DNA from 3 places in the Novosphingobium sp. BL-S-34 genome. Region 3 is predicted to be linked to each of the others. Evidence: riboswitches for the same ligand, from Rfam matches in the RefSeq annotation. Region 3 holds a riboswitch; each other region holds the start of a gene.
What was found. Region 3 has a riboswitch for cobalamin ahead of AC1VV3_RS14060 (TonB-dependent receptor domain-containing protein). Riboswitches for the same ligand answer to the same signal wherever they lie in the genome.
Positions count from the first base shown of each region.

Region 1: it holds a riboswitch for cobalamin, as region 3 does, so the genes downstream of both, AC1VV3_RS12820 (cobyrinic acid a,c-diamide synthase CobB) here and AC1VV3_RS14060 (TonB-dependent receptor domain-containing protein) in region 3, are expected to answer to the same signal.
Region 2: it holds a riboswitch for cobalamin, as region 3 does, so the genes downstream of both, AC1VV3_RS19930 (cobalamin biosynthesis protein CobG) here and AC1VV3_RS14060 (TonB-dependent receptor domain-containing protein) in region 3, are expected to answer to the same signal.

Region 1 covers NZ_CM166472.1:2,667,333-2,677,330, forward strand. The annotation lists gene AC1VV3_RS12795 (hypothetical protein) at 1-292, shown strand, start outside; gene AC1VV3_RS12800 (PepSY-associated TM helix domain-containing protein) at 289-1,767, shown strand; gene paoA (aldehyde dehydrogenase iron-sulfur subunit PaoA) at 1,919-2,584, shown strand; gene AC1VV3_RS12810 (FAD binding domain-containing protein) at 2,581-3,531, shown strand; gene paoC (aldehyde oxidoreductase molybdenum-binding subunit PaoC) at 3,528-5,726, shown strand; gene AC1VV3_RS12820 (cobyrinic acid a,c-diamide synthase CobB) at 5,716-7,038, opposite strand; cobalamin riboswitch at 7,212-7,435, opposite strand; cobalamin riboswitch at 7,515-7,705, shown strand; gene AC1VV3_RS12825 (TonB-dependent receptor plug domain-containing protein) at 7,879-9,828, shown strand; gene AC1VV3_RS12830 (DUF1636 domain-containing protein) at 9,828-9,998, shown strand, end outside.
Region 2 covers NZ_CM166473.1:1,385,056-1,395,053, reverse strand. The annotation lists gene AC1VV3_RS19960 (putative bifunctional diguanylate cyclase/phosphodiesterase) at 78-2,225, opposite strand; gene AC1VV3_RS19955 (hypothetical protein) at 2,432-2,620, opposite strand; gene AC1VV3_RS19950 (GAF domain-containing protein) at 2,626-3,237, opposite strand; gene AC1VV3_RS19945 (glutathione S-transferase family protein) at 3,367-4,035, opposite strand; gene AC1VV3_RS19940 (glycerophosphodiester phosphodiesterase) at 4,130-5,302, opposite strand; gene AC1VV3_RS19935 (DUF899 family protein) at 5,589-6,308, shown strand; cobalamin riboswitch at 6,431-6,658, shown strand; gene AC1VV3_RS19930 (cobalamin biosynthesis protein CobG) at 6,835-7,968, shown strand; gene AC1VV3_RS19925 (precorrin-8X methylmutase) at 7,969-8,598, shown strand; gene cobI (precorrin-2 C(20)-methyltransferase) at 8,595-9,344, shown strand; gene cobJ (precorrin-3B C(17)-methyltransferase) at 9,341-9,998, shown strand, end outside.
Region 3 covers NZ_CM166472.1:2,949,305-2,959,302, forward strand. The annotation lists gene AC1VV3_RS14050 (hypothetical protein) at 1-227, opposite strand, end outside; gene AC1VV3_RS14055 (cell wall hydrolase) at 395-1,576, opposite strand; cobalamin riboswitch at 1,813-2,024, shown strand; gene AC1VV3_RS14060 (TonB-dependent receptor domain-containing protein) at 2,124-3,944, shown strand; gene AC1VV3_RS14065 (ABC transporter substrate-binding protein) at 3,941-4,984, shown strand; gene AC1VV3_RS14070 (FecCD family ABC transporter permease) at 4,981-5,949, shown strand; gene AC1VV3_RS14075 (ABC transporter ATP-binding protein) at 5,946-6,725, shown strand; gene AC1VV3_RS14080 (hypothetical protein) at 6,960-7,169, shown strand; gene AC1VV3_RS14085 (M3 family metallopeptidase) at 7,302-9,485, opposite strand; gene AC1VV3_RS14090 (hypothetical protein) at 9,776-9,934, opposite strand.

The DNA.
Region 1 (9,998 bases), 280 kb from region 3:
GGCGCCCGAGCCGCTGGACGAGCCCGGGCGCTTGTGGCGCGGCGTGCTGCGGACCCTGCTGGCCGGCCCTCTGGGGATGACCGCCGCGATGGCGGTCGCCTTCTGCGTCACCGTCTACCTGCCGGGCGACCCGCGCACCCGCATCGTGATCGGCGGATTGCTGATGCCGGTGCTCTGGGGCCTCGCCATGACCTGGACCCTGGCCGACCGCCGCATCCTGCGCGCGACCGCCGTGCTGGTCGCCACCAGCGTAGTCGGCTTCGGCCTGGCCCATCTGGGAGCGTCGGCATGAGCAATACCCGCAAGAAACAATGGCGCTGGCCGCTTTCGCCCGAAACGGTGCGTTCGGTGCTCAGCAGCCATTCGATCCTGGGCCTCGCCTTCGCGGCGGTGATCTACCTCGTCTGCGTGACCGGCACGGTGGCTGTCTTCGCGCCCGATCTCGAACGCTGGGAAGTGCCCGCCACCCCGGTCGCGCGCAGCCTGAGCGATGCCGCCGCTGCCCGCGCCATTGCCGAAGGCGCGCAGCACGCGCCTGCCGATACCGCCCTTTACCTCGCCCTGCCCACGACTGCGAAGGAGGGCGCGTCGCTGGTTGCTTTCAGCCCGACTTTCGAGCGCAAGTGGGCCGTGGCCGAGGACGGCTCGCTGTCGGACCTCGAAGCCGGCTGGACCGATTTCCTGATCCACCTCCACGTCAACCTGCACTTGCCGCGTAGCTGGGGCGAATTCATCGTCGGGCTGACCGGGGTGGCGCTGCTGTCCTCGCTGGTTTCCGGGATCCTCGCCCATCCGCGCGTGCTGCGCGATGCCTTCCACTTGCGGCTCGGCGGTTCGCGCCGGTTGCAGGAGGCGGACTTGCACAACCGCCTGGGGATCTGGGCGCTGCCGTTCCACTTCACGCTGGCGCTGACCGGGGCGCTGCTCGGCCTCAGCACCATCATCGTCGCGGTGCTCGCCCTGCTGCTCTATCCGGAGGGCGGGATGAAGAAGGTCTACGAACTCTTCCTGGATGCGCCGCCGCCGGTCGATACGCGGGCGGTGCCGATGCCCGATATCGCGGCTCTCATCGCGCAGGCCCGCGCCCGGGCGCCGGATGCCGCGCCGCAGAACGTCATGGTCGAGCGCGCGGGCCGCGCCGACATGCGCGTCACCGTGCTCAGCGGCCGCGCGAAGCTGCTGGTCCAGCAGGACGAGACCCGGTTCGACGCGGCGGGCAAGGTGGTGGCCGACGAACACCCCGAAGACTTCGTGACCGGCACCCGCGTGCTCGGCGGCATCGGCCAGGTCCATTTCGGCTGGTATGGCGGACTGGCCGTGCGGCTTGCCTATGGATTGCTGGGCATCGCGCTGTGCGTGGTGACTTCCAGCGGCGTGACCATCTGGCTCGCCCGTCGCCGCGACCGGGGCCGCCCCGCACCGCAGTGGGAGCGGATCTGGGCGGCGGTGTGCTGGGGGCAGCCGGTCGTGCTCTGCCTCACCGCGCTGCTGGCACGGTTTGCGCCCGAAGCGTCCCTGCCTGCCGCCTGGCTCGCCTTCACCGTGCTTTCGATCCTGGCTTCGGCGCTGGCGAAGACGGTTCCCGGCCCCCGGCTGGCGCGTGCCTGGCGCTGGGCCCTGACGGCGTTGCTGGCGATCCTGGCCTTCATCCACGGAGCGGCGGCGCTGCCGCAAGGCGGCGCGGTCCTGATCGACGCCATCTTGCTGGCCGGCAGCGCGGGCCTGCTCGCCTCGCTCCTGCGCGGAAGGACCAGGACCGCCGCCTGAGAAATCCATCGTCCCGGCCCTGATCCGGGAACGCTCTTTGATGAGCCTCGTTCATGACGGCATGTGATTTCACACAGTGCCGGAATCCGTCGCCGTGCGTTATCGTACCCGATGGACGGAAACTGCCGTCCTGGTGCGACAAGGACGGGCAATGAGCGAAACGGCGGATTTCGAGGTATCGCGGCGCGCGGTCCTGGCAGGCAGCGCGGCGAGCGTGGGGCTGACCGTGGTGCCCACGATGGCGGAAGGACAGGCTCCCATGGCGCGCAAGCCCCCGACGATGGCCGTTTCGTTCAAGGTCAACGAAAAGGCGCAGGCCTTGATGGTCGATACGCGCACCACGCTGCTGGACGCCTTGCGCGATCACCTGGGCCTGATGGGCACCAAGAAGGGCTGCGATCACGGTCAGTGCGGGGCCTGCACGGTGCTCGTGAACGGTACGCGGATCAATTCCTGCCTCAGCCTTGCGGTCATGCACGAAGGCGATGCCGTCACCACAATCGAGGGTCTCGGTACTCCGGAAGACCTGCATCCGATGCAGGCGGCCTTCGTGAAGCATGACGGCTTCCAGTGCGGCTATTGCACGCCGGGCCAGATCTGCTCGGCCGTCGCGGTGCTGGAAGAGATCAGGGCGGGTATTCCCAGCCATGTTCAGGAGGACGTCGGCGGCGCTCCCGAGATGACGGTTCTGGAAATGCGCGAGCGGATGAGCGGCAATATCTGCCGCTGCGGCGCCTATTCGAACATTGCCGAAGCGATGGCGGAAGTGGCGGGCGTCAAGCTTGCCGAGACTCACGGCGCGGAGATCGAGGCATGAAGGCTTTCACATACGAGCGCGCCAGGACGCCGGCCGCTGCCGCCGCCGCAGTCGCGGGGCACAAGGGCGCCAAGTTCATCGCCGGGGGCACCAACCTGCTCGACCTGATGAAGCTGGAGATCGAGACGCCGACGCATCTTGTGGACGTGCAGGATCTCGGCCTCGACCGCATCGAGGAGACGCCGGAAGGCGGGCTGCGCATCGGTACGCTGGTCAGCAACACCGCGCTGGCCGCGGACAAGCGCGTGCGGCGCGATTACGGCGTGCTCACGCGCGCCATCGTCGCAGGCGCCTCGGGCCAGCTGCGCAACAAGGCGACGACCGGCGGCAACCTGCTGCAGCGCACCCGCTGTCCTTATTTCTACGACACCAACCAGGCCTGCAACAAGCGCAAGCCCGGCTCCGGCTGTGCGGCGATCGGTGGTTTCAGCCGCCAGCTCGGCGTGGTCGGCACGAGCGAGGCCTGCATCGCCACGCACCCCAGCGACATGGCGGTCGCCCTGCGCGTGCTGGATGCCGCGGTGGAGACGGTCGATGCCCAGGGCAAGACGCGCAGCGTGCCGGTGGGCGAATTCCACCGCCTGCCGGGCGATACGCCGCACCTGGAGAACGTGCTCCGGCCGGGCGAGCTGATCACGGCCATCACTCTGCCCAAGCCGCCGGGCGGACGGCATGTCTATCACAAGGTGCGCGACCGGGCCTCCTACGCCTTCGCGCTCGTTTCCGTGGCGGCGGTGCTGAACGAGGATGGCAGCGGACGAGTGGCCTTCGGCGGCGTCGCGCCGCGGCCCTGGCGGGTCGAAGCCGCCGACGCGCAGCTGCGCAATGGCGCGGGCGCCGTGACGCGCACGGCTTTCGCAGACGCGCGGCCGACCCATGAGAATGCCTTCAAGGTCACTCTGGCGGAGCGCACGCTGGCGGCGATCATCCAGGAGAACCGGGCATGAAGTTCGATACGCCTGCGGGCTCCAATCCCATCGACGCCATGAAAGTGATCGGCCAGGCGGTCGACCGCGTGGACGGCAAGCTCAAGACCACGGGGCAGGCCCCCTATGCTTACGAGCACAAGGACGTGCCGGCCAGGCCGGCCTACGGGTATGTGATCGGTGCCGGGATCGCCAAGGGGCGGGTCACGGCGATGAACACGGCCGAAGCCAAGCGCATGCCCGGCGTGCTCGCGGTGGTCAGCGCCGAAAATGCACAGCCGCTCGGCAAGGGCAGCATGAACACGGCCAAGCTGCTGGGCGGTCCCGCTGTCGACCATTACCATCAGGCGCTGGCGGTGGTCGTGGCCGAGAGCTTCGAGCAGGCGCGCAATGCCGCCAACGCGGTGCGGATCGAATACGAGCGCGGTAACGGCCGTTTCGATCTCGCCAAGGCGAAGCCCGGCGCGCAGCCGCTGACGGGCAGCGATGCCGACACCCATACCGGGGATTTCGAGGGCGCCTTCGCCTCGGCCGCGGTGCAGCTCGACCAGACTTACACCACGCCCGACCAGAACCACGCGATGATGGAGCCTTTCGCCACCATCGCCTGGTGGGAAGAGGATGCGCTCTCGGTCTGGACGTCCAACCAGATGATCGCCTGGAACAAGAAGGAGCTGGCCGCCACCTTCAAGCTGCCGCCCGAGAAAGTCCATGTCCGCTCGCCCTTCATCGGCGGCGGTTTCGGGGGCAAGCTGTTCCTGCGCGCCGATGCGGTGATGGCGGCGCTGGGCGCGAAGGCCTGCGGCAGGCCGGTGAAGATCGCGATGCCGCGGCCGCTGATGCTCAACAACGCCACGCACCGCCCGGCCACGATCCAGCGCATCCGCATCGGCACCGGCAAGGACGGGCGCATCACCGCGATCGGCCATGAAAGCTGGTCCGGCGACCTTCCCGGCGGCGGCCCGGAATCGGCGACGCAGCAGACCAAGTTGCTCTATGCCGGCGCCAATCGCCTCACTGCCCTGCGGCTGGCCGAACTGGACCTGCCCGAAGCCAATGCCATGCGCGCACCCGGCGAAGCGCCCGGCCTCATGGCGCTGGAGATCGCCATCGACGAAGTGGCCGAGAAGCTGGGCATGGACCCGGTGCGGTTCCGCGTGCTCAACGATACGCAAGTCGATCCCGAGCATCCCGAGCGGCCCTTCTCGCAGCGCAACCTCGTGCGATGCCTGGAGGACGGTGCAAAGCGCTTCGGCTGGGAACGCCGCCAGACGCGTCCGGGCAAGATGCGCGACGGGCGCTGGCTGATCGGCATGGGCGTGGCGGCGGCGTTCCGCAACAACATCAACATGACATCGGCCGCCCGCGTGCGGCTGTCGAGCGACGGCGTGGTCACGGTGGAGACCGACATGACCGACATCGGCACCGGCTCCTACACCATCATCGCCCAGACCGCGGCGGAGATGATGGGCCTGCCGGTGGAGAACGTGCGCGTGAAGCTGGGCGATTCCTCGTTCCCGGCCTCGGCAGGCTCCGGCGGGCAATGGGGCGCCAACAGCTCCACGTCGGGCGTCTATGCGGCTTGCGTGAAGCTGCGCGAAGCCGCGGCGCAGCGGCTCGGCATGGATCCGGCCACCGCGGAATTCGCCGATGGCGAAGTGCGCGCGGGTAACCGCTCCGCCGCCCTGGCCGAGGCGGCGAAGTCTGGCGAGATCGTTGCCGAAGAGACGATGCAGTGGGGCGATCTGGGCAAGAAGTTCCAGCAGTCGACCTTCGGTGCGCACTTTGTGGAAGCGGCCGTGGACGCCTATACCGGCGAGACGCGGGTGCGACGCATGCTGGCGGTCTGCGCGGCCGGACGTATCCTCAATCCCAAGACGGCGCGCAGCCAGGTCATCGGCGCCATGACCATGGGCGTGGGCGGCGCGCTGATGGAGGAACTGGCGGTCGACAAGCGCTTCGGGTTCTTCGTCAATCACGACCTTGCCGGGTACGAAGTGCCGGTCCACGCCGACATTCCGCACCAGGACGTGGTTTTCCTCGACGAGGCGGACGACAAGGTCTCGCCGATGAAGGCCAAGGGCGTGGGCGAACTCGGGCTCTGCGGCGTCGGCGCGGCCGTGGCCAACGCGGTCTACAACGCCACGGGGGTGCGCGTGCGGGACTATCCGCTCACGCTGGACAAGCACCTTGCGAAACTGCCGGCTATCGCCTGAATCCCAGGTCGGCGGTTTGGCAGGTCAGCAGGTCGGCGATCAATTCCGGCGCCGAGGGGAAGTAGAAGTGCATGTAGCTGGCCGTGAGCGGTCCGTGGCGGAACAGGCGTTCGCCCGGCCGCCCGTCCGGCGTGACGGCGCTGACGGTGGGCAAAAGGGACGTTTCCAGCCGCGAATAGTGGAACGTGTGGCCCCGCGCGACATGACCGCCCAGTTCCATCTCCTGCATGCCCAGCGCTGCCAGCCGCCCTTGCATCACGGCCCGCGCAGGCAGCAGGCCGAGCAGGGCGGCACTGGCGCCGTCGGTGCTTTCGAGCCTCTCGGAGGCGTAAAGCATGCCGCCGCATTCGGCCAGGATCGGCCGCCCCGCCTGGAAGTGGGCGCGGATCGCCGCGATCATCGGGCGATTGGCGGAAAGAGCGTCCAGATGCAGCTCGGGATAGCCCCCGGGTAGCCACAAGCCGTCGCAAGGGGGCAGCACGGCATCGCGCAGCGGCGAGAAGAAGGCGAGCCGCGCCCCGGCCCGTTCCAGAAATGCGAGGTTGGCGGGATAGATGAAGCCGAAGGCCTCGTCGCGGGCAATGGCGATGCGGCGGCCTGACAGCGCGGAGGGCGGCGCTTCGGCGGCTTCCGGGGCGGGGAAGGGCACCGGCTCGGGCAGCCAGAGCGCGGTTTCCGGCAGACTGTCGGCGGCGCGGTCTATGCGCGCCTCGATATCCGCCACCTCCCCGGCCTGCACCAGTCCGAGGTGCCGTTCGGGCAGGCCGAGCCCGGCATCGCGCCGCAGGGTGCCAAGCCATTCCACCCCGCCCGGCATGCCGCGCTCCAGCAGTTCGGCATGGCGCGCGCTGCCGACGCGGTTGGCCAGCACGGCGGCCAGGGTCACGTCCGCGCGGTAGGTGGAAAGGCCGTGGACCAGCGCACCGAACGTCTGCGCCATCGAGGCGCCGTCGATCACCGCCATGACCGGCAGACCGAACAGGCGGGCGATGTCGGCGGAGGAGGGGGTGCCGTCGAACAGGCCCATTGCCCCTTCGACAAGGATCAGGTCGGCGTCCCGCGCGGCCTCGTGCAGCAAGGCGCGGCATTCCCGCTCTCCGCACATGAACAGGTCGAGCTGGTGGACGGGCGCGCCGCTGGCCCTTTCCAGCACCATCGGGTCCAGGAAGTCCGGCCCGCACTTGAACACCCGCACTTTGCGCCCGGCGCGGCGGTGGCGGCGGGCCAGCGCGGCGGTGACGAGGGTCTTGCCCTGTCCCGACGAGGGCGCGGTGACCAGCAGGGCGGGGCAGGCCGTCATGCGGGCAGGCACGAATATCGTCCGGACGGAGCGGTATCCGAAAGGCGGAAGGGGCAGGGCGGCATGGCGGTTCGATCCTCCTGGGCGCAAGTACGGCTTGTCGTCTCGCGAAAGACCGGGTCCGCGGGGAGCAGCGCTCCGCATCGGGCATGGCCCCCGTCCGCCCGGTACATCCCGCCCGCGCGAAGGATCGACGGCTGGGGGCCGGTTTCCTGACTTCCTGGGCCCGATTTCTCGGAATCGGCGCGCCTTCCGCCGCCTTCTCGGCACCGCGCGGTGCCAATGGCGTGCTGGCGGGGCGCATCCCCGGTTACAGTTGCGGGAGCAGTGCCGGATTCCAGCGGGATTACCCCTCTGGCCCGGACTTCCCGATTAAGCCCTTGCGGGCCCCCCTGGCCCGGCGGGCCTATGGCACTTCGCCAGAGAGCGCAAGCGCGGGCAGGACACGCGCAAGCGCCGGGCTCTTGCACGCGGCACCCCACCGGGATAGGGGCGCTCCAGCGACAGGTTCCCCGCAAGGGGATCAAAAGGGAACGCGGGTGAATGCCCGGGCTGCCCCTGCAACTGTAAGCGGCGAGCCGTGCGGCCAATTCGCCATTGGGGGTGCAAGTCCCTGAGAAGGCGGCCGAAACGGCACTGACCCGTGAGCCAGGAGACCTGCCTGACGCCGTCGTTCTTCGACCGGACAGGGTGAGCCGGGCGAACGGGGCCATTCCTCGCGCAACGACAGCCATTGCCGTGCCGGCACGCGCCGCGCGGGAGGGGGCGTCGTCCGCTGCATGGGCGGCAGAGGCCCTGCCTTTCGCATGCGTGCCGACCCGGCCGGGTCGATGCTCGTGCGAAGGACATGCCGTGAACTGCCGAATTCCCGCCGCCAGCCCCCTGGCTCTCGCGCTAGCCCTTGCAGGGGCGCTGCACCCGCTCGCGGCCCTGGCCGAGGAGGCCGATGCAGTGCCTCTGGACGAACGCATCGTGGTCACCGTCCTGCGCACGCCCGTTGCGGCCGACCGGGTGGCCGATACCGTCACCGTGCTCGACGAGGCGCAGATCGTTGCGGCCCAGCCGATCGCGCTGACCGATGTGCTGCTGCGCACGCCCGGCATCAGCATGTCGCGCAACGGCGGTTATGGCACCACCACGTCGCTGCGCATTCGCGGTGCCGATGCCGGGCAGACGGTGATGGTGATCGACGGGATGCGCCTGTCGGACGCCTCATCGACGGCGGGAGGCTATGGCTTTGCCAATTTCCTGGTCGACGATGCCGATCGCGTCGAGATCCTGCGCGGTCCGCAATCGATCCTCTGGGGCAGCGATGCCATCGGCGGTGTCGTCAACGTCCGCACCCGCCGCGCGGCCGCGCCGCTGGAAGGCAGCTTCGCGGTGGAAGCAGGAACCCATGACACCGTCTCGGCCCGCGTGGGTCTTGGCGGCACCTCCGAGGCCGTCGACTGGCGCATTGCCGCCTCGCGCTTCGCCACGGACGGCATCTCCGCGCGCGCGAATGGCACGGAGGACGACGGCTACCGGCGCAGCGCGGCCAGCGGCACGATGACTTACCGCGTCGCGCCTGGCATCTCGCTGGATCTGCGCGGCTACTGGTCGGATTCCCGGAACGCGTTCGACGGTACCTCCGGCGACTCCCTGGCCTATGGGTGGACGCGCGAATGGTCGGGCTATGCCGGGGTGAACTTCGCGCTGCTGGACGGCCGGCTGGCGAACCGCGTGGCCGTGCTCCAGACCGAGACCGACCGCGAGAACTTCGACCCCGCACGGCAAGTCCGCCAACTGACGTTCGACGCCCATGGCCGCGTGCGCCGTTTCGAGTACCAGGGCACCTACACGTTCAGCGAGGCCATCCAGGCCGTGTTCGGCGCCGAGCGCGAGGAACAGCGGATGACCACCGCCTCGCCCGCGAACAGCACCGCGGCTTATGCCCTCGTGCCCAGCCGGGCGAATACCGAGAGCGTCTACGGCGAACTGCGCGTGACCCCGCTCACCGGGCTGACGCTCAATGGCGGCGCGCGCTACGATCACCAGTCGCGCTTCGGCGGCAACACGGTGTTCAGCGCGGGCGCGGTCTACACCCCCAATGGCGGCGCCACGATACTGCGTGCCAGTTATGACGAGGGTTTCAAGGCGCCCTCGCTCTATCAGCTGTTCAGCATGTACGGCGTGGCCGATCTCAAGCCGGAGAAGGCGAAAGGCTGGGAACTGGGCGCCGAGCAGGGCTTCGGCGAAGCCTTACGCCTGTCGGCGACCTGGTTCGAGCGCGATACCGACAACCTGATCGACTTTGCCTACTGCCCCACCAGCGGCACCCTGCCGGACATCTGCTACGTTCCCGGCACGGGCACCTCGCGCTTCGGCTACTATGCCAACGTCAAGGCCAGCCATGCCCGCGGGCTGGAACTCGCCGCGTCGGCCACATGGGGCGTCCTCTTCGCCCAGGGCAACTACAGCTGGATCGCGGCAGAGGATCGCACGCAAGGCAGCGGCACTTACGGCCGCCAGCTCCAGCGCGTGCCGCGTCATCTCGCCAATGCCGAGCTGGGCGTGGCGCTGCCGCAGGGCCTGCGCGCCAGCCTGGCCGCGCGCTATTCGGGTGAAAGCTTCAATGCGGCGACCGGCACCGCCACGCTGGACGACTACTGGCTGGTGGATGTGCGCGCGCAGTGGCAGGTCATGGAAGGCCTGATTCTTCAAGGACGTATCGAAAACGTGGGCGATCAGAAGTACGAAACCGTGAGCGGCTACGGCACGCTTGGCCGCACCGTCTATTTCGGACTGAGGAGCCGGTTCTGATGCTGCTTCCAGTCGAACCCGGCCCGTCCGTGGTCGTGTGCAACACCTGCCGCCATTCCGCCGAAGTCCGCGAGGACGAGGACGGTCGGCGCGGCGGTGCGGTCCTGGCAGAGGCCATGCGCGCGGCGCAGGCTGCCGATCCCGCGCTCCAGGGCGTGGCGGTGCAGGAA
Region 2 (9,998 bases), on a different replicon from region 3:
CGGTGGCTATGTTGTAGGGACGATCAAGCGAGTGGACGGCGAAGTTAGGAGGCCAACAATCTGGTGCCCGGTCTCAGTTAGAGCACGCCCAGGATCGGCTCGCCCGTGCGGTAATCGACGATCGCGGCGGCGTTGTTCTGGAGGGTGATGAGGTTTTGCGCGGCGATCCTGGCGGGGGCGGGCTTGCCGAACTGATAGCCCTGGGCGAAATCGCATCCCCATTGGCGCAGGGTGGCGGCTTCCGCGATTTCCTCGATGCCCTCTGCGACAACGTCGATATTCAGCTTGTGGCAGATGTCGATCACGCCCTGGATCAGCGTGGCGCTGCGCATCTCGATCAGGCGGCCGCCGCGAACGAAGCTCTGGTCCAGTTTCAGTCGGTGAATTTCGAATTCGGAGAGGTAGCTGAGTGATGAGTATCCCGTGCCGAAGTCATCAAGAGCGATCACGTAACCGCGGTCGCGCAGACCCTGGAGGTTGTCGTGAACGGTGGGCGACTTGTTCAGGAGGACGCCTTCGGTGATCTCGAATCCGATCGATTTTGGGGAAACGTCGAACCGGGCGCGGTTGAAGTCGATCTGATCGAGCAGCGCCGGGTTCTCGAGCTGGAGCGGGGAGAGATTGATCGAGGTCCGCAGGTCCGGCCAGCGACGGCTATCGCGGAAGGCTTGCTGGATGATCCAAGCGCCGAGTTGCGGCATGAGACCGAGCTTTTCGATCACCGGGACGAAAACGGCGGGCGTGTCCTTGGCGCCGCGCTTCAGCCGCAACAGCGCCTCCACCCCGGCTGGCTTCATGGTGCGCAGGCTGATGATCGGCTGATAGAACAGCTCGAAGCCTTCGTCCTCGATGGCCTTCTTCATCCGCGCTTCCAGGCCCTTGCGGCTCTTGAAGGCCTCCCCAAGTGCGGGATCGTAGACGACGTGGCGTTCCGGTCCTGCCGTCTTGGCAGCGCCGAGGGCGATGTCGGCATGGCGCATCAGGTCGCTGGCGGTATGACCATGTTCCGGAGCAGCGGCGATGCCCGCTGAGATCGTGACGGCGACGGTTGTTCCGTCGCGCGTTTCGCGTGTGATGGCGATGCCGGTGGCACGGGGGCCGAGCGTGAAGATGTCCGAATTGCCGACGATCAGCACGGCGAACTCATCCCCGTCGAGCCGCGAGACGAGGCACTGGGAACCCTGGAATTCCTTGAGCAACTGCTTGCCGAAGTCGAGGATGACTTGATCCCCGGCGCGATGGCCCAGTTCTTCGTTGATGGCGCTGAAATCGTCGATGTCCAGCAGGATGAGCTGGCAGGCCTGAGAGCCGGCGATCTGCTCAAGCTGCTTGATGAACGTCGTGCGGTTCACCAGCCCCGTGATGGGGTCGAAAAGTTCGAGATAGCGCGCGCGCTGCGAGTTCGTTTCGGCCTCGTCCTTCAGGTTGCTCGCACGATAGGCTACCATGAGGAACAGGCCGAGCACGGCTGCGCCGATCGCCAGGGTGGCCGGGATAACGTATTCTCGGATTGCTTCCCCCGGCATGGCCGGCCGCCATGCGAGGCGGCCCAGCGAGGTGCCGTCCGAGGCTGACAACTGGACGCTTCGCATGTTGGACGGCGCAGCGGTGCGCGGGCCAAGGGCCGTGAACCCATCCAGCATTAGCGTGCTGGACCAACGATTGAGCAGGGGATCGTCGAGGTACGTGATGGTCACCAGCGACAAAGGCTCTCCCGCCGCGGGAATGCGGGACGCAGCGACGACGACGGGAACGCCGCGAACCGAGGCGAGATCAGCCTTGGCATCCGGCGCTGCCTTGGCGGCTGTTCCTTCCGAGGCAGGCGATGCGTGGAGCGAGCTGGCGAGATCCTTGGCCGTGTCCTGGATTTCCTCCAGATCGGCCTCGTCGGCCCGGCCGCCGCGGGTATAGCCGTAGATCGCGCCGGAACGGGAGAGGATGGCCACGGTCCGGGTGGTTTCAGCGCTGACGGTCGGCCGTCCCAGCTCATTGTCCAGCCAGTTGGCGGCTTCGTCCGGGCCGAGCGCTGCGATTCGCTGCGCAGGTTCCATGCGTGCGCTGGTGGCCGCGGCCTGGGCTGCAGCACCGGAAAGTGTGCGCGCGATGGTCTTTTCGACTTGCTGCTGCTGTCGGTTTGCCGCGATTCGGTCCATGGACTGCGAGGTCACGAAAAGTGCCGCCGAACCGCCAAGCGTCAGCCCGAGAAGACCAACGATCGCTGCCACCCCCCGGTGACCCGCTAATTTATGGCCGTTAAGCATTCGCGATCCCTACTTGGTCCCCGACTTTCTGGGTCCTTCGAAGCGATTGCATTAACCTGCTTTCGTCAACAAATCGCAACCAGACAGTCGGGTGCCGGAAATATCTTCGCTACCCTGGGACAGCGGCTGTCTCGCCCCGCGCGCCCTTTTTCCTATTATAGGCGAAAAATTCAGGCGCAGGCGCGGAGCAGGGTCAGGCCGCTCTCATCTTCGATCAGGCGAAGCCCCGGCTGGCCGGCGACGATGTCCCGGAAGCTTGAGAAACGGGGCGGCTTGAGCAGATATCCCGCCGCGCCGAGTTCGACCGAGCGCCGCTGGTCCGGCCCATAGTCGGAGACGCTGCACATGATGACCAGCATGTCCCTCAATCGCTTGTCTGTTGCTCGCTGATGCGCCGCTGCTGTTCCTGGAGGCGATGCACCACGCCCTGGAGGCGGGTGTAGAGTTCGGCGTTTTCCAGCGCGACCGAGGTGGTGTCGGCCAAGGCCTGGAGAATGGCCAGTTCCTCGGCCGTCGTCGCGCGGCGGGACGACCAGTAGTTGCCGATGGCGCCGATGGGCGAGGTGCGGCGGATCGGCACCATCGCCATGCTCTTCACGAATGTGGGGCGATAGGCTTCGACCGGGACGCGCGGATCGGCGTAGATATCCTCGATCACCGCGCTCTGTGCGTTGATCATCACCCAGCCGCTGACACATGTGCTCATCGGGAAGCGGCGGCCCTTCCACAAGGGCGCTATGGCGTTCTCCTCCGCGTAGTAGCACATGTCGCCGTCCCGCAGGACGAACGTGGCGCCATCAGCTCCGGTCAGGTTGCGCGCGGCGTCCCGGACGATGGCGGTGACGGCGTCCAGATCGCGCGCGTGGGACAAGTCCTGCACCGCGGCGACGAGGCGCTCCATGGCCGAAATGTACCACGACGAGGGCTCGGCGGGCGATCCCGGGGCACTGGGGGGAGAAAACAGGGTGGCGTCCATGGCAAGCGCCTTCGGTTTCGATCGTGACTGCACCGCACGCGGGTCTAGCGCGCGAAACCTTCCGCAAGCCTAACCCGGCGATATGTATTCTTTCGGGGGTGCCGGAAAGGCGCGGTCAGGGGCAGGCGTTCAGGCCGGTGCTTCGGGGCCGGCGCAGGATGCGGCTTCGAATACCGCGCGCTGGTCGGCAAAGGCGCGTTGGTAGGCGGGGCGTGCTTCGGCGCGGGCGATATAGGCCAGCAGTGGGGGCCAGGCGTCGAGGAGGTTGGAACTGACCAGTCGGCGCAGCACGGTCACCATCATTAGGTCTCCCGCGCTGAAGGCACCGTCTAGCCATTCGGCGCTCCCAAGCGAGGCGGTCAGTTGCTGGAGGCGGGCCTGCACGCGCTTTTCGAGCATCGGCTGCCGCGCTGCGAACCAGGCCTGCTCCCGCTCGAATATCATCGCCATGGTGCATTCGACGATGGGTGGCTCCACCGTGTTGAGCGCCGCGACGAGCCAGGCGACGGCGCGGGCACGGGCATCGGCATCCTCGGGCAGGAGACCGGGGTGTGTGCCGGCGAGGTGGAGGACGATGGCGCCGGATTCGAACAGCACGAGATCGCCGTCTTCCAGGCTGGGGATCTGCCCGAAGGGCTGGTGCGCGAGATGTTCGGGCCTCTTGAGCGCTTCGAACGAAAGCAACCGCACTTCGTAAGGCAGGCCCAGTTCCTCCAGCGCCCAGCGTACCCGCATGTCCCGCGCGAGGCCCCGCCCCCGGTCGGGCGAGTTTTCGAAAGCGGTGATGGTGATCGTCATGGCGAGGCTCCCGGCAATGCGGGATCCTACCATGCAGCGAAGCGACAGGCGATCCGGGTTCGTGTGGGCGGGCGGGTTGCCGAAGAGTGCTGTGTCAGGCCGTGCCGTCCACGGCCGCACGTCCGAGGCCCGGATCGTCGGTGAAGAAGGAATCGACACCCGCCGCGATGAAGCGGCGCATGAATTCGATGCAGGCCTTGTCCTGACGCGCCGAATCGCCGCCCGGGCCGCGGAAGTCCGTGGGCAGGAAGCTGTTTTCCGGCCGCACCGTCCAGGTCGAGACGAGCAGGCCGGCCGCATGGGCATCGCGCACCAGCGTGCTCGGCTTGCCCAGCGGGCCGGACTTGCCCGTGGCATCGCCGAAGGGGATGATCCCCTGGAGCACGGGGGCGATCCAGTCGGCATAAGTCCTGACTTCGGCCAGACCGGCGGGCGTGAGCATCTGCTTGAACGTGAGGCTGCCCCCGGAGGCGGCGACATCGGCGGGGTGCATGTCCAGAGGCACGGTCAGTTGCAGGAGTTGCAGGCTGCGATAGGTTGCGATGCGCGGGCGCAGCCACTTGAGATTGGCCACCTCGAAGCTCTGGACGATCACCGGGGCGGTCGAGAGATAATGGCTAGCGGCCACGCGGTCGAGGAAGCGCTGTTCTTGCGGCAGGCCGATCCCGGCGAAATAGGTGGAGTGCTTGATCTCGGGAATGAGGCCGATCTTGCGGCCGCGTGCGGCGGATTCCGCGGCCACGAAGTCCGCGATTTCCTCAAGCGTGAGCAGTTGGAACTGGCCGTCGTAGCTCTTGCTTTCGGGGCGCATGGCGCCGAGCCGTTCGACTGCGCGCAGGGTCTTGATCTCTGCGAGGGTGAAATCCTCGGTGAACCAGCCGGTGACCTTTTCCCCGTCGATCACCTTGGTCGTGCGGCGCTGGGCGAATTCGGGATGCTCCGCGACATTGGTAGTTTCGGCGATGTTGTTCTCATGCCGGGCGATCAGGGCACCGTCCTTGGTCGAGACGAGATCCGGCTCCACGAAGTCCGCGCCCTGGTCGATGGCCTTGGCGTAGGACGCCAGGGTGTGCTCTGGCCGCAGCGCCGAGCAGCCGCGGTGGCCGATCACCAGCGGCTTCTTGCGCGCGCCTCCAGTATGCGCGACCGAATTCTGCGGCGCCGCCAGTGCGGGGCCCTGGCCGAGAAGCGTGGCGGCGCCTGCCCCAGCGCCGGCAAGGAGCATGCCGCGGCGGGACAGGGTGGTTTCGGCCGGGTGGTGGTTCATCGCGGTAATCTCCGGGCTTAAGGCAGGGATCGCGGGCAGCGTACCCCGTGCAGAAGCGCGGCGCTGCGGCCATGATCCCGCCTCCTGGCGGGGCGGCAGGGTGTGTCCCTTGCGCGACTAGCCCCGGATCATGACAGCACGGGGTCGGAATATCGCCTTGCGTCAGGGGCTTGCCGCGTTGCCGGAAGGGGGCGGCGATTTGCCGCTCCTTTGCGTGAACTCATGCCTTCGTTCGGGCGTTCAGGCTGCGAGCGTCAGGGGAGCAACCGGAGGGAGGAGCCCGATCATGGAACATCTCAGTTTTCCCAACGAAAGCGCCGAATACCGCCGCGCGCGCAACGAACTGCTCGATGCCGAAATGGACCTGCGCCGCCAGACGGAAACGGTTGCGGCGATGCGCCGGGCGCTGCCCCCCGGCGGGACGATCAAGGAGGACTACGTCTTCGAACGCGTCGGGGATCATCAGCGCCCGGAGCAGGTGCGGCTGTCGGAATTGTTCGCGGGGAAGCCCAGCCTGATCCTCTACAGCTACATGTTCGGTCCCGAGCGCGACGAGCCTTGCACCGGTTGCACGCATCTGCTCGACGGGCTGGACGGGGCCGCACGGCATGTCCCGCAGGCTGCGGCGTTCTACGTCGTCGCCCGTTCGCCTTTGGCCCGTCTGGTGGCCTGGGCGCGTGAGCGCCGCTGGCCGCATCTCCGGTTCCTCTCGGCCGAAGGCAGCAGCTACACACGGGACTATTTCGGCAACACGGCCGGCGTAACCCCCGCCATGCGCCAGGAGCGCGGGTACGAGGACGGAAAGGACTGGGACGAGCCGATGATCAATGTCTTCCGTAAGGACGGCGGCGAGGTTCGGCATTTTTGGGGCGGCGAACTGCTCTACGCCCCGGAGGAGCCGGACCAGCACCATCGCTCGCTGGATGCTTTGGACCCGGTCTGGGGCTTGCTGGACCTGCTGCCCGAGGGGCGCGGAGATTTCTTCCCGAAGCTGAGCTACCGCTGACCGGGGGTCTCTAACCACGTTCCCGGCGCGCGTCCCTGTTTGGACGTGGCTCCATGAGACTTGCGGATCGGCATTTCCTGCGTTAGCGCCCCGGTGCCCGCCCGATCCGTCAGGATCGGCGGGCAAGATCGCGCCGGTGCCTCGAACGAGGCTTAATAGGGAACGCGGTGAGAGGGTTCGTCCCTCGAATCCGCGGCTGTCCCTGCAACTGTGAGCGGTGAGCAAGATGCCGTGGCTTCCCCCGGGGAGCCGGCCACTGGATCGCGGGCGCCCGGCGCCACGGACCGGGAAGGCCGAGCATCGCGCTTTGACCCGCAAGCCAGGAGACCTGCCGGCGCATCGGTCGCTCTTGCCCTGGCCCAGGGATAGGCCAAGGCTCGGTACTCCGCGTGAGCGACGAAGCCGTGCGGCTGGGGCTGCATCGGCGCGCAGGACGGGCGTTCATCGCGCCCGCCCGTCGTTGCGTGCGGACCGACGCCCGTCGGCAAGCCCCGGTCATCGTCGCTGCGCGCGAGAGGATGATGCCGTGGGGCAGGATGAAACGCGCGTCCCGATGACAGGCTTCGCCTTGCGCGGATGGTGCCCGGATGCCTGGCGTCCGATGATGGCCGGAGACGGGCTGATCGTGCGCGTGAAGCCCCGGCTGGCGCGCCTGACCGCGGCCGAGATCGCGGTGCTTGCTGATCTGGCGCGCCGTTTCGGCAGCGGTGCGATAGACATCACCAATCGCGCCAATCTCCAGATCCGCGGTGTCCGCGAGCAGGGCTGGCAGGATCTGCTGCGCGCCCTGGTCGACCGGGGCCTGGTCGATTCCGACGCTGCTCTGGAGGGGCGGCGCAACCTCCTTGTCGCACCCGGCTGGGATCGCGGGGACGATACCGCGCGGATCGCGGAAGAACTCCTGGGCCGTCTGGGCGAGTTGCCCGAATTGCCCGGAAAGATGGGCATCGCGGTCGATGCCGGCCCCGTCGCCACGCTGCTGGACAGCCCTGCGGATTTCCGCATCGAGCGCGCGGAAGCCGGCGGCCTGCTGCTCCGCCTCGACGGGCGCGAGAGCGGGGTTTCCATCCTGCCGGAAGAGGCCACAGACCGCCTGATCGCGCTCGCGCACTGGTTCGTGGAGACAGGCGGCGCCGCTGCCCGCCGGGCCTGGCGCCACACGGCCGCTCTTCCACAATGGGCGCGGGGGGATGGCCGTCCCGCCGTCGGAGCCGCTGCGCCGCATGGCTACGGGGTGCCGTTCGGGCGGATCGAGGGGGAGGCAATGGTGCGGCTGATGGCAGCGACCGGCGCTGCGGCGCTTCGCGTTACGTCTTGGCGGCAGCTTCTGGCCGAATCCGAGGTGCGAGAGCCGGTGGACGGCTTCATTCGCGATCCCGGCGACCCGCTGCTGCGCGCCGATGCCTGTCCGGGCGCGCCGACATGCCCGCAGGCGACGGTCGAAACGCGCGAACTGGCGCGCCGGTTGGCGCCGCATGTGTCCGGGCGCCTGCACGTTTCCGGCTGCGCGAAAGGCTGCGCGCGCGCACGACCGAGCGACGTGGTCCTGACCGGGCGCGACGGCGTCTTCGACCTCGCCCTCCGTGGCCGCGCGGGCGACCCGCCGACGCTGGGCGGCCTTTCTCCCGACCATGTCCTTGCTCATTTCGGAGCCTCATGAATGGCGCATATCTACGAAAAGGATGGCGCGGCCATCTATCGCCAGTCGTTTGCGACGATCCGCGCCGAGGCGGACCTCGCCGCCTTTCCCGCTGACGAGGAGCGCATCGCGGTCCGCATGATCCACGCCTCGGGGCTGGTGGAGCTGGCGCGGCACATCCGCTTCTCGCCCGGATTCGCCCGCGCGGCGATGGCGGCGCTGGAGGCGGGTGCGCCGATCCTGTGCGATGCGCGCATGGTGGGCGAAGGGATCACTCGCGCCCGGCTTCCCGCGGACAATGCGGTGATCTGCACGCTCCAGGATCCGCAAGTCCCGCAAATGGCGCAGGCGATGGCCAATACCCGCTCGGCGGCGGCGCTCGAACTCTGGCCGCCGCACCTTGGCGGGGCCGTGGTGGCCATCGGCAATGCGCCCACCGCGCTGTTCCACTTGCTCGACATGCTGGAGGACCCCGATTGCCCGCGCCCGGCAGCGATCATTGGCTGTCCCGTCGGCTTCGTGGGGGCGGCCGAGTCCAAGGCCGCCCTCTGGGATGCCTGCCCGGTGCCCTGCTGCATCGTCGAAGGAAGGCTGGGCGGCAGCGCGATCACCGTGGCCGCGGTCAACGCCATCGCGAGCAGCGCGGAATGAGCGTGGGAACCGTACACGGCGTCGGACTGGGCCCCGGCGCGCAGGACCTGCTGAGCGTTCGCGCCGACCGATTGGTGCGCGGAGCCAGGCATGTCGCCTATTTCCGCAAGGCCGGCCGGCCCGGTCAGGCGCGGCGGATCGTCGAGGGCATGCTCCGCGCCGATGTCGTCGAGCATGCGATGGAATATCCGGTGACCACGGAGATTCCGCTGGGAGACCCGCGCTACAACGCCTGCCTTTCCCGCTTCTACGCAAGCTGGACCGAGCAACTGGCGAAGCTCGTCCGCGAGGGCGAGGATGTCGTGGTGCTCTGCGAGGGCGACCCCTTCTTCTACGGCTCGTTCATGCACCTCTATACCCGCCTGGCCGAAGCAGGGGGCCATGCAGGGCCGGCACCGGTGCCGGTCGCCGTCGTGCCGGGGATCACCGGAATGTCGGGCGCCTGGACGGCATGCGGCGCGCCGATGACCTGGGGCGACGATGTCCTCACCGTCCTCACCGCCACGCTACCGGAGGCAGATCTGGCGCGGCGCATTCGCGATACCGACGCGCTCGTGGTCATGAAGATCGGCCGCAACCTGGCCAAGCTGCGCCGCGCCGTCATCGCTGCCGGGCGCGAGGGGGAGGCCTGGCTGGTGGAGCATGCCGCGATGGCCGAGCAGCGGGTGACGCCGCTCGCCGAGGCGGAAGCCGTGACGCCCTACTTCTCGATCCTGCTGATCCACGGACAGGGGCGCCGGCCATGAGCGGCTGGCTCGCCATCGCCGGGCTGGGGCCGGGCGACGAGGCGCTCGTCACGCCCGAGGCCTCTGCGGCCCTGGATGCCGCCACCGACGTGATCGGCTACGGCCCTTATGTCGCCCGGGTGGCGCCGCGCGCGGGCCTGCGCTTCCATGCCAGCGACAACCGCGTCGAATTGGAGCGCGCGGCCCATGCGCTTTCGCTCGCGGCCGAGGGGCAGCGCGTGGTGGTGGTCTCCTCCGGGGATCCGGGCGTCTTCGCCATGGCGGCGGCCGTGTACGAGGCCTGGGAGCAGGGCCCTGCCGACTGGCGCGAACTCGATATCCGGGTCTTGCCGGGCATCACCGCCATGCTGGCGGCGAGCGCGCGGGCGGGCGCGCCGCTGGGCCATGACTTCTGCGCCATCAACCTTTCCGATAATCTCAAGCCCTGGGCACTCATTGAGCGCCGATTGCGGCTGGCGGCGGAGGCGGACTTCGCCATGGCCTTCTACAACCCGCGCTCGAAGGCGCGGCCGGAAGGTTTCGCGCGCGTCCTTGAGATCCTGCGCGAGGCTTGCGGGCCAGAGCGCCCGATCCTTTTCGCCCGCGCCGTCTCCACGCCCGAGGAAGTCCTGACCTTCGTGCCGCTGGCCGAGGCGCGGGCGGAGATGGCGGACA
Region 3 (9,998 bases):
GCGTGGGCGGCGGCGGACAGGCCATGGCGGGCGAAGTGGCGCAGCGCTTCAGCCAGGATGCGCTGGTGCGGCGTGTCCGTGGTCGCCGTCGCGACCGGCTCGCGGCGGAGGCCACCGCGCAGGCCGGCGCCGTTGTCGTTCACCGCGCAGAGCGAAACCGACGGGCACAGCGCTCGCACCATCACCGGGCAGGAGACGTCCCGGGCGGCGGAAAAGCGGATTGCCATGGTAAAGCGAGCCTCTTGTTGGAAACGCTCGGGGGCTTGGCGTCTCTCCCGGTATTATAGGATGAAGCCGCTAAGTCTTGGTGTGGGGCTATGGTTGCTGAAACCTTGCAGTCGTTCCCGTGACGAATTGATGAAAGCGCCGGATCGCTAAAGGCGCCAACTTGCCCTCAGCGGGCCTGCTCCTGACGCGGCTGGGCGATCCACTTGCCCGAATTGGCATATTCCGGCCGCACGCCCTGGGTCTCGGGCAAGTTGCTGGCCTTGTAGAGCGACTCGCCCCCGCGTTCCCGCACGTCGCTGGCATAGACGGGCGCGCGCTCCGCACCCGTGGAAGGGGTGGCGGAGGGCATGGCGGGCGAAGGCGCAGCGGCCTGCCCGGGGCGGAGCGCCTCGGCGGTGCCGAAGCTGCGCTGCACGGCCAGCGGGTCCAGCGCGGCGGTGGCGAGGGCCGAGGCGGCGGACTCGTCGCGGCGATGCGGGGCGGCCAGCGGCTCGCCGCCGAAATAAGCGAAGCGGAACGCGGCAGGGCGGCCCGCGGCGCCGTTGAAGGCATAGAAGCGATGAGCGCCGATCGTGGTCAGATAGTGCAGGCTCGGGGCCCAGTAGGGATTGACCTGGATCGTGTGATAATGCGTCGCCAGCCCGATCGGCGTATAGACTTCGCCGGACAGCGCGGCACGGGCGACGGATTCGGCACGCTGCCAGAAGAAGCGCTGCGGCGCGCGGGCCAGCGATCCGTCGCAGGCGAAGGAGAACTGGCAGCCGGTCGGCCGCTCCGAACCCTGATAGACGACGCCGCAGACGGTCTTGGGATAGGCCGGATGGGCCACGCGGTTGAGCACGACCTGGGCCACGGCGCGCTGGCCGCCGTCGGGCTCGCTGGCGGCTTCGTAATAGATCGCCGCCGTCAGGCACTGGAGCGCGCGGCTGCGGTCCACCCCGGAATTGTCGATCCGCAGGGCGCGGGCGACCGGGCCGGGGCCGCTGGTTCCGTCATCCGCGTCGGAATGGATGCCTTCGCCTATCTTGAGCACGGGCTGTTCGGCTTCGAGATAGTAATAGGCAGAGCCGGGGAAGCTGGCGCCGGCCTGCTCGAAGGGCATGGGCAGAACGGGCGCGCCGCCGGTTTCCGTCCCGGAGGCGGTGAGGCGGTCCCAGGCTTCGGCCGGGGCGAAGGAAGGCGCGGCGAAGGCAGGCAGGGCCACGGCGACGAGCGCGGCCGAGCCGAGCGTCCAGCGCCGCCGCCTGCGTTGCAGCCGCTTGCGTCCGCCGCGCACGAAATGGCCCTGGAAATCGCGGGGGCGCGGCTCCCAGGTTTCGGTGCAGGCAGGAAGGGCGGCAGCGGTCACTCGGGTCCTTTCGGCGCATCGTCGGCCAGCGCGGATTTCGCGTTCCATCGGGTCATCGCGCATCTTGCGCCTAACCTGCTTTGCCGGGCGCGGCATCCCTGGAAATCGGCGCGTCCCGAAGCGGTACAGCGGGCAGCGATAGGCTGAATCGCTTAAGAGTTTGTTTGCGATCTTCCCCGGCGATACCGCCGCGCCGCCCTTTGCGCCGCTTGCCAATCCCCCCACTGCCCAGTATCGGCACTCGCGACGTCATGGGTGGCCCGGAGCCGGGCCCCGGGTTTCGTGAAAAGGGAACCCTGGTGGGAATTTCGGCGCAAGTCCGAAGCTGCCCCCGCAACTGTAACCGGGGAGCGCCCCTGCCACGCTATGCCACTGGGTCACACCGGGAAGGCGGCAGGCGGCGCGAAGATTCGGGAGCCAGGAGACCTGCCTTTGACGGTCGTTCCGCAGCCGGGCGGGGTGTCCCGGCATGCAGCGAGCACGCGCATGAGGAAAAGCGCGCGTCTCCGCCATGGACGGCAAAGTCGTTCAGGTTGGAGGAATACGCGTGAAGTACCTGTTTCTGCTGGGGACGGCTCTTGCCGTCTCGACCCCCGCTTTCGCGGATGAAGCCGCAATCGATAGTATCGTCGTCACCGCGACGCGCACCGAAACCCCCACCAGCGAGATCGGCCAGTCCGTCTCGGTCATCACCCGCGAGGATATCGAGCGCACCCAGGCGGTCACCGCGACCGACATCCTGGCCCGCCTGCCGGGCGTGACGTTCGCCCAGTCGGGCGGTTTCGGCCAGCCGGCCAGCGTGTTCATCCGCGGCGCCGAGAACGCGCAGAGCCTTGTGCTGATCGACGGCGTGCGCATCAACGATCCCGGCGACGTGGGCGGCGGCTTCGACTTCGGCAGCCTGACCGTCGGCCAGTTTGACCGCATCGAAGTGGTGCGCGGATCGTCCGGCGTGCTCTGGGGCAGCCGCGCGATCGGCGGCGTCATCAACCTCATCACCGCGCGCCCGACCGAGCAGTGGACCGCGCGCGGCCAGGCCGAATACGGCTGGCGCGACCAGAAGCAGCTCGGCGCCTCGGCGGCGGGCAAGGTCGGTCCGGTGGGCCTGACGCTGGGCGGCAACTGGCTCAAGGGCGACGGCTACTCCGCTTTCGACGAGCGCCTCGGCGGCCAGGAGAAGGACGGCTTCGAGAGCAAGAGCGCCAACGCCCGCGCCGAAGTGGAGCTGGTGAGCGGTCTTTCCGCCGATGCCGGGACGTACTGGACCAAGGCCAATTACGATTACGACAACACCGGCGCCGATGCCCTGAACGTGGGCCTGAAGCGCGACACCGTGGGCTATGCCAACTTGCGCTACAAGGGGCTGGACGGCCGCCTCAGCGCGCGCCTGGGCTATGGCCTCACCGATACGCGCCGCATCTCGGACGATGCCGTCTTCGGTCCCTACACCACCAATGGCCGCGCCGACCGTTTCGAGGGTCAGGTCTCCTACACCCCCATCGACATGGCCAGCATTCTCGTCGGTGCCGAGACGGAGAAGCAGAAGTTCTCCGACAATTACGGCTCGAAGGATTCGACCTCGATCGACAGCTACTTCGGCATGCTGACCCTGCGCCCCGTCACCGGGCTGACGCTGAACGGCGGCCTGCGCTATGACGACAATTCGGACTTCGGCCACAAGACCACCTTCTCGGCCAACGGTGCCTGGGTGATCGGGGGCAGCGAGGAAGCGCCGATCCTGCGCGCCAGCTATGGAGAGGGCTTCAAGGCGCCGTCGCTCTACCAGCTCTATTCCAATTCCGGCTTCCGCGCGCTCGATCCCGAGACGTCGAAGTCGTGGGATGTCGGCGTGGAGCAGCCCTTTGCGGAAGGCCACGGCACGTTCTCGGTCACTTACTTCGACCGCAAGACGAAGAACCTGATCGATTACGACCTGACCGCCTTCAACTACTACAACGTCGGCCGCGCGCGGGCGAAGGGCGTGGAACTGGGCATGCAGGTGAGCGACTGGGAAGGCTTCGACATGAGCCTTTCGGCCACTTACCTCGACGCCACCAACGAGGTGACCGGCACGCGCCTCGCTCGCCGTCCCAAGACGAACCTCTATGCCAGCCTGGACAAGCACTGGTCGGACGGCTTCCGCCTCGGTGCGGACCTGCGCGTGGGCGGCGGTCGCTATGACGACATCGCCAATACCTACTACCTCGGCGGCAATGTCGTCGTCGGCCTGCGCGGCGCCTTCGACGTGACGCAGAACATCCAGGTCTACGGCCGTGTCGAGAACCTGTTCGACGAACACTACGAAGTGGTGCGGACATATGGCACCCCGGGCCGCGCGGCTTATGCCGGGGTGCGGGTGAAGATGTGATCCTGTCGTCTGCCCTGACGACATCGGTTGGACGGGGCAGGCGCAAGGCCCGCCGGTTCCTTGTCGTGCTGGCTCTGGCTGGCTCGGCGGCGCTGGCGGGCTGCGGGGGCGGTGACACCACCGAGGCCGCCCCCGCGGTACCGGGCCACGGCGAGAGCGGGGCGGAGCGCCCCACCATCGTCTCGCTCAACCCCTGCACGGACGCCATCCTGGCCGAAGTGACGGATCCGGGGCAGTTGCTGGCGATCTCCAGCTATAGCCAGGATCCCGAGAGCAGTTCGATGCCGATCGCCCGCGCGCGCCGGTACCGGGCGATCTCGGGGACGGTGGAGGAAGTGGCGACGATCCATCCCAGGGTGGTCGTCGCCAGCGCATTCCTCGACCCCGCGAGCGAGGCGGCATTCCGGCGCCTCGGCTACCGGCTGGTGAAGATGCCGATCGCCTCGGACCTGGGAGCCGCGCGCGAACAGGTCCGCACGCTGGCACGGCTGGCGGGTCATGCCGCGCTGGGCGAAAGGCTGGTGGCCCGCATCGACGCCGCCGTGCGCCGCGATGCACCGCCGCCGGGCTCAGCGCTTCTTCCGGCAATAGTGTGGGAATCCGGTGGACTGGTGGCGGGTGACCAGACCCTGATCGTTGACATGATGAAGCACACCGGCTTTACGAATATTGCCGGCGCGCGGGGCCTTTCCCAGGCCGATTACCTGCCTCTGGAGCACGTGCTGGCGGACCCTCCGCGCGTGGTCTTCGCGGTGGGCGATCCGCTCGCCGAGGAGGACCGAATGTTGCATCATCCGGCGCTCTCCGCGCTGACCAGTACCCGGCGTTTCCTGCTCAGCCGCTCCATTCTCTGGTGCGGCGGGGCGACCATCCCGCGTGCGCTGGACGAACTGGCCGCCGCGCGCCGCGCGCTTGCGGAAACGGAGATGCCGCCGGCCCACGGGGCAGGCACCGCAACAGCCCCCGCGACAGGCACCGCAACAGGCCCCGCATCGGCCCCCGCAAAAGCCACCGGGCGGATCGTTTCCGCAAGACCATGAACCTGCGTTTCGTCCTGCTGCTGGTCCTCGCGCTCGTCGTCGCGGTGCCGCTGTCCCTGCTGGCCGGGCGGGTGTGGATCAATCCTTTCGCCCCGGAACTGCACAGCGCCTCGGTCATCCTGCTTCAGCTTCGCCTGCCGCGCGCGGTCCTGGCGCTGGTGCTGGGGGCTGGGCTGGGCGCGGCGGGTGCGGCCATGCAGGGGTATTTGCGCAACCCCCTGGCGGATCCCGGCCTGTTCGGCATCGCGCCGGGCGCGGCGCTGGGTGCCGTGCTGAGCTTCTGGACCGGCTATGCTTCGGCGCCGTGGATGCTGCCGCTCTTCGCGCTGATCGGCGCGGGCGGCGCCATGGCGCTGCTGGCGCTGATCGCGGGACGCGGCGGCGGCGTGGCGCTGTTCACCCTGGCCGGCCTCATGGTCTCCAGTCTCGCCGGCGCGCTGATGAGCCTGGCGATCAGCCTGACGCCTTCGCCTTTCGCCATGAGCGAGATCGTCACCTGGATGATGGGCTCGCTGGCCGACCGCTCCTGGCGCGAGGTCTGGATCGCCACGCCGCTGACGCTGGCCGGGATCGGCGTCATCCTGGCGGCGGGACGCGATCTCGACGCGATGACCCTGGGCGAAATGGCCGCGCGCTCGCTGGGCGTGGAGCCGCTGCGGCTCCAGGCCCTGCTGATCCTGGGCGTGGGCCTCGTCGTCGGTTCGGGGGTGGCGGTAGCCGGCATCATCGGCTTCGTCGGCCTGATGGTGCCGCACCTCGTGCGCCCGATGACCGACCGCAAACCCTCGTCGCTGATCGTGCCTTCGGCGCTGGCGGGGGCGCTGCTGCTGCTGGTGGCGGACTGCATCTGCCGGATCATGCCGCTGTCCGGCGGCGAACTGCGGCTGGGCATCGCGCTCAGCCTGCTGGGCGCGCCGTTCTTCCTGCGCCTGCTGCTGAAGATGCGCCGGGGCATGGTGGCATGAGCTTCGGCGCCGACAACGTCACGGTCGCCGGGCGGCTCGACGGGGTATCCCTCAATTGCCGCCGCGGCATGATCACGGCGATCTGCGGGCCCAACGGTGCGGGCAAATCGACGCTGCTTTCGGTGATCGCCGGATTGCTCAAGCCCGATGCGGGCAGGGCGGTCATGGGCGGCCGGGCGCTGGCGGCGGTCTCGCTGGCCCAGCGCGCGCAGTGGATCGGCTATCTGCCCCAGACGCCGGAAGTGGCCTGGGATGTCTCGGTGGAAGTGCTGATCTCGCTCGGCCGCCTGCCCTGGCGCGGTGCGCCCGCTGCCGAAACGCAGGACGCTATCGAGGACGCCATCGCCGCCATGGATCTTCAGGAACTGCGCCACCGCCCGGTCTCGACCCTGTCCGGCGGCGAACGCGCGCGGGCGCTGATGGCCCGCGTCCTGGCGACCCAGCCCGGCTGGCTGCTGGCGGACGAGCCTTTCGCGAACCTCGACCTGGCCCATGGTGCGGCGCTGATGCACCGCTTTCGCCAGCAGGCGCGGGCGGGGCGCGGCGTCGTCCTTGTGCTGCACGACCTGGCGACGGCGATGAACCATGCGGACCAGGTGCTGGTGCTGGCGAAAGGCCGGGTGGAGGCGGAAGGCCCGCCGGAAATGGCCCTCTCGCGCGAGGTCATCACCCGCGTGTGGAACTGCCCCGCGCACTGGCTGGGCGACCCCGGCGAACGCGCCCTCTCGATCGGCGCCCCGGCGCCGCTCGCCGTGGATTTCCGGCAGCAGTTCTAGCGCGCGGGAATGCGGCCGCGGGTTATAATTGCATTTTCCGCAAATATCGTCTATCACCGTCCACGCTGACGTCGCGTGCGACGGACCATCGGGCAGCCATTGCTCCCCCCTTGTCCCTTACGAGCCTCATGACGCCGGAATGCGCCGAGACGTGCATGCCGCGATGCGCCGGACGAGAACGTCCAGAGCGCTTTTCCTGCCCTTGGGGGCCTACGGCTAAACGGGATTCATTCCATGACCGATCCGAGCACTCGTCCTTTCCTCATCACCAAGGATGAGGATGGGGCCTTCCGCCTTACCGTGAGAACGACGAGGTACAATTCACGCGGCTATCCGCTGGTGACGGCCACGCTTCAGGACGGCGCGTTCAAGACGGCCAACGCCGCGCGGGCTTTCGCGCGCGAGAACTTCAATGCCCAGCCCGGCGAATACGCCACGAAGTAAGGCGCGGCCCGCCGAGCCTGCGCCGCCGGGCGCGGCTTACCGTGCTCCATGCAAGACCGCCGCCCCGTTTCCGGAGCGGCGGCTTCGTTCGGGCAGGGCCGGCGCGTCGAGCGCCTGCCCGGGATCCGATCCTTACTGAGCCTTCGGCGCCAGGCCGCGGGCTTCCAGCATCGGTTCGACTTCGGGGTCATGCCCGGTGAAGTCGCGGTAGAGCTGCGCGAAGTCCTTCGTGTGGCCCTGGCCGAGGAAGGTCTTGCGGATGTGGTCGCCATTGGCGCGCGTCATGCCGCCGTGCTTCTCCACCCAGTCCCAACCGTCGTGAGCGAGCATCTCGGTCCAGATGTACGAGTAATAGCCCGCAGCATAGCCGTTGTCCCAGATATGGCGGAAGTACGGCGTCTTGTAGCGCGGCGGGATCAGGTCGGTGTTGAGCCCGGTGGCGGCCAGTGCCTTGGCTTCGAAGGCCATCGGCGGCTGCGCGGCTTCTTCCGGCGAGAGCTGATGCCACTGGATGTCGAGCATGGCTGCCGACAGTGTCTCGCCCAGGCCGAGGCCCTGGTTGAAGGTGTGCGCGGCCTTGATCTTGGCGATCAGGTCGGCCGGGATCGTCGCGCCGGTCTGGTAGTGCTTGGCGTAGTGGTTGAGCACGGCCGGAATGGTCGCGAAGTTCTCGTTGAACTGGCTGGGGAACTCCACGAAGTCGCGCGCGGTGTTCGTGCCCGAGAGCGAGGGATACTTCTGGCTGGCGAAGAAGCCGTGAAGCGCGTGGCCGAATTCGTGGAACATGGTTTCCACATCGTCGAAGCTGGCGAGCGCGGGCTGGCCGTCGGCGGGCGGGGCGATGTTCAGGGTGTTGCTGACGACGGGCTTTTCACCAAGCAGGTATGACTGCTCGACGAAGTTGCTCATCCAAGCGCCGCCCTTCTTGTTGGAGCGGGCGAAGGGATCGTAATAGAAGATCGCCAGCTGCTTGCCGTCGGCATCGAACACTTCGTAGGCGCGCATGGTCGGGTGGTAGACCGGCAGGTCGGTGCGGCGCTTGAAGGTCAGGCCGTAAGTCTGGTTGGCGGCATAGAATACGCCGTCTTCCAGCGTGCGCCAGACTTCGAAGTAGGGCTTGATCTGGCTTTCGTCGAGTTCGTACTTCGCCTTGCGGACCTTCTCGGCGTAGTAGGACCAGTCCCACGGTGCCAGCGTGGCGTTCTGGCCGCCGGCCTTGGTGCCCTCTGCCTTCATGGCGGCTTCGAGCATGGCGGCTTCGCGGTCCTGCGTGGCGCGCAGTGCGGGGACGAAGCCCTTCATGAACTCCATCGCCTTGGCGGGCGTCTTCACCATGCGGTCGTACATCTGGTACGTCGCGAAGTCGGGCGCGCCCAGCAGTTTGGCCTTCTTCGCGCGCAGGGTCGCCATCTGGGTGACCATGGCGGTCGTGTCGTATTCGTCGCCGCCCGAGGTGCGGTTGATGCTGGCGTCCCAGAGCTTCTTGCGGCTGTCGCGGTTGGTGAGGCTGGCGAGCGCGGCCTGCTGCGTGGTGTTGCCCAGCGCCAGCATGAACTTGCCCGCATGGCCCTTTTCGGCGGCGAGCTTGCCGGCGGCGGTGATTTCGGCCTGCGAAAGGCCGTCCAGCTGCGCGGCCGTGTCGAAGATCGGCGCCTTGGCGGCCGTGGCCGTGGTCAGCTTCTGCGAGAAGGCGGTTTCCAGCTTGGCGATTTCGAGGTTCATCGCCTTCAGCTCGACCTTCTGCGCGGCCGAGAGCAGGGCGCCGCGGTGGACGAACTTGTCGTAAGTGGTCGCCAGCAGCATGGCGTCCTCGCCGGTCAGGGCCTTTCCTGAGGCGCTGTCATGCACGGCCTTGACGCGGGCGAAGAGCGCGTCGTCAAGGTAGATATCGTCGTTCAGCGCGGAAATCTGCGGGCTGACGGCCGTATCGATGGCATCCAGCGCATCGCTGGTATTGGCCGAGGTGAGCTGGCTGAACACGTTGTAGACGCGGTCGTACAGCGTTCCGGCGCGCTCCATCGAGACGATGGTGTTCTCGAAAGTCGGCTTGGCCTTGCTGCCGGCGATGGCCTTGATCTCGGCGCGCTTGGCGGCGATGCCGGCTTCGATGGCGGGCTGCCAGTCGCTGTCCTTGTACTGGGTGAAGTCCGGCGCGTGGAGCGGCAGGGCGCTGGGCTTGGCGAAGGGGCCGTTATAGGCGGGCGCCGTGGCGGCGCTCCTGGCGTCTGTCTTTGCGGCAGCCGTCACGGAAAATCCTCCAAGCAGGCCGGCGCCGAGCACGAGCGGGGCGGCGGCGGCCATGAGCCGGGTCTTCATCGGTCTTTTCTCCTGGCTTCGGCAACCCGAAAGATACAGCTCGAAAGATGCAGCCCGAAATAAGCAGGGAAGGCCTCCCTGCGGGGTCGCGGGCGGGTGCCGAAAAGTGGTCAACACACGGGGTTGAAGCGGAGAAAACCGAGGGGTGCAAGGGCTGGAGCGCAGGCAGGAACGCCATTGCGCAAATGACGCATGCGACGTTTATTCGCGGAAAGGAATACGCGCCGGAGCGCAATCAAGTTGCGCTCCGGCGCGCCGTCAGGTCGCTCCGACAGGGGGAATCGGTCCGGTCAGCTCGACCGGAAGCGACCTTTGGTCCACACCAACATGGGTTCGGTGCCTTCGTCGTGGTCGCGGCGATGTTCCTCGCGCTGGCGATCCAGGATCAAGGATCCCGTCTTCCGCGCGAACTGGCTGCGGCGAAACGGAATTTCGGCTCCGATATTCATTTCAGGCTCTCCTCTATCGAGGAGCAACGCCGCAGCAGGGTGAAAAGTTCCCAAAGGAAGCGGG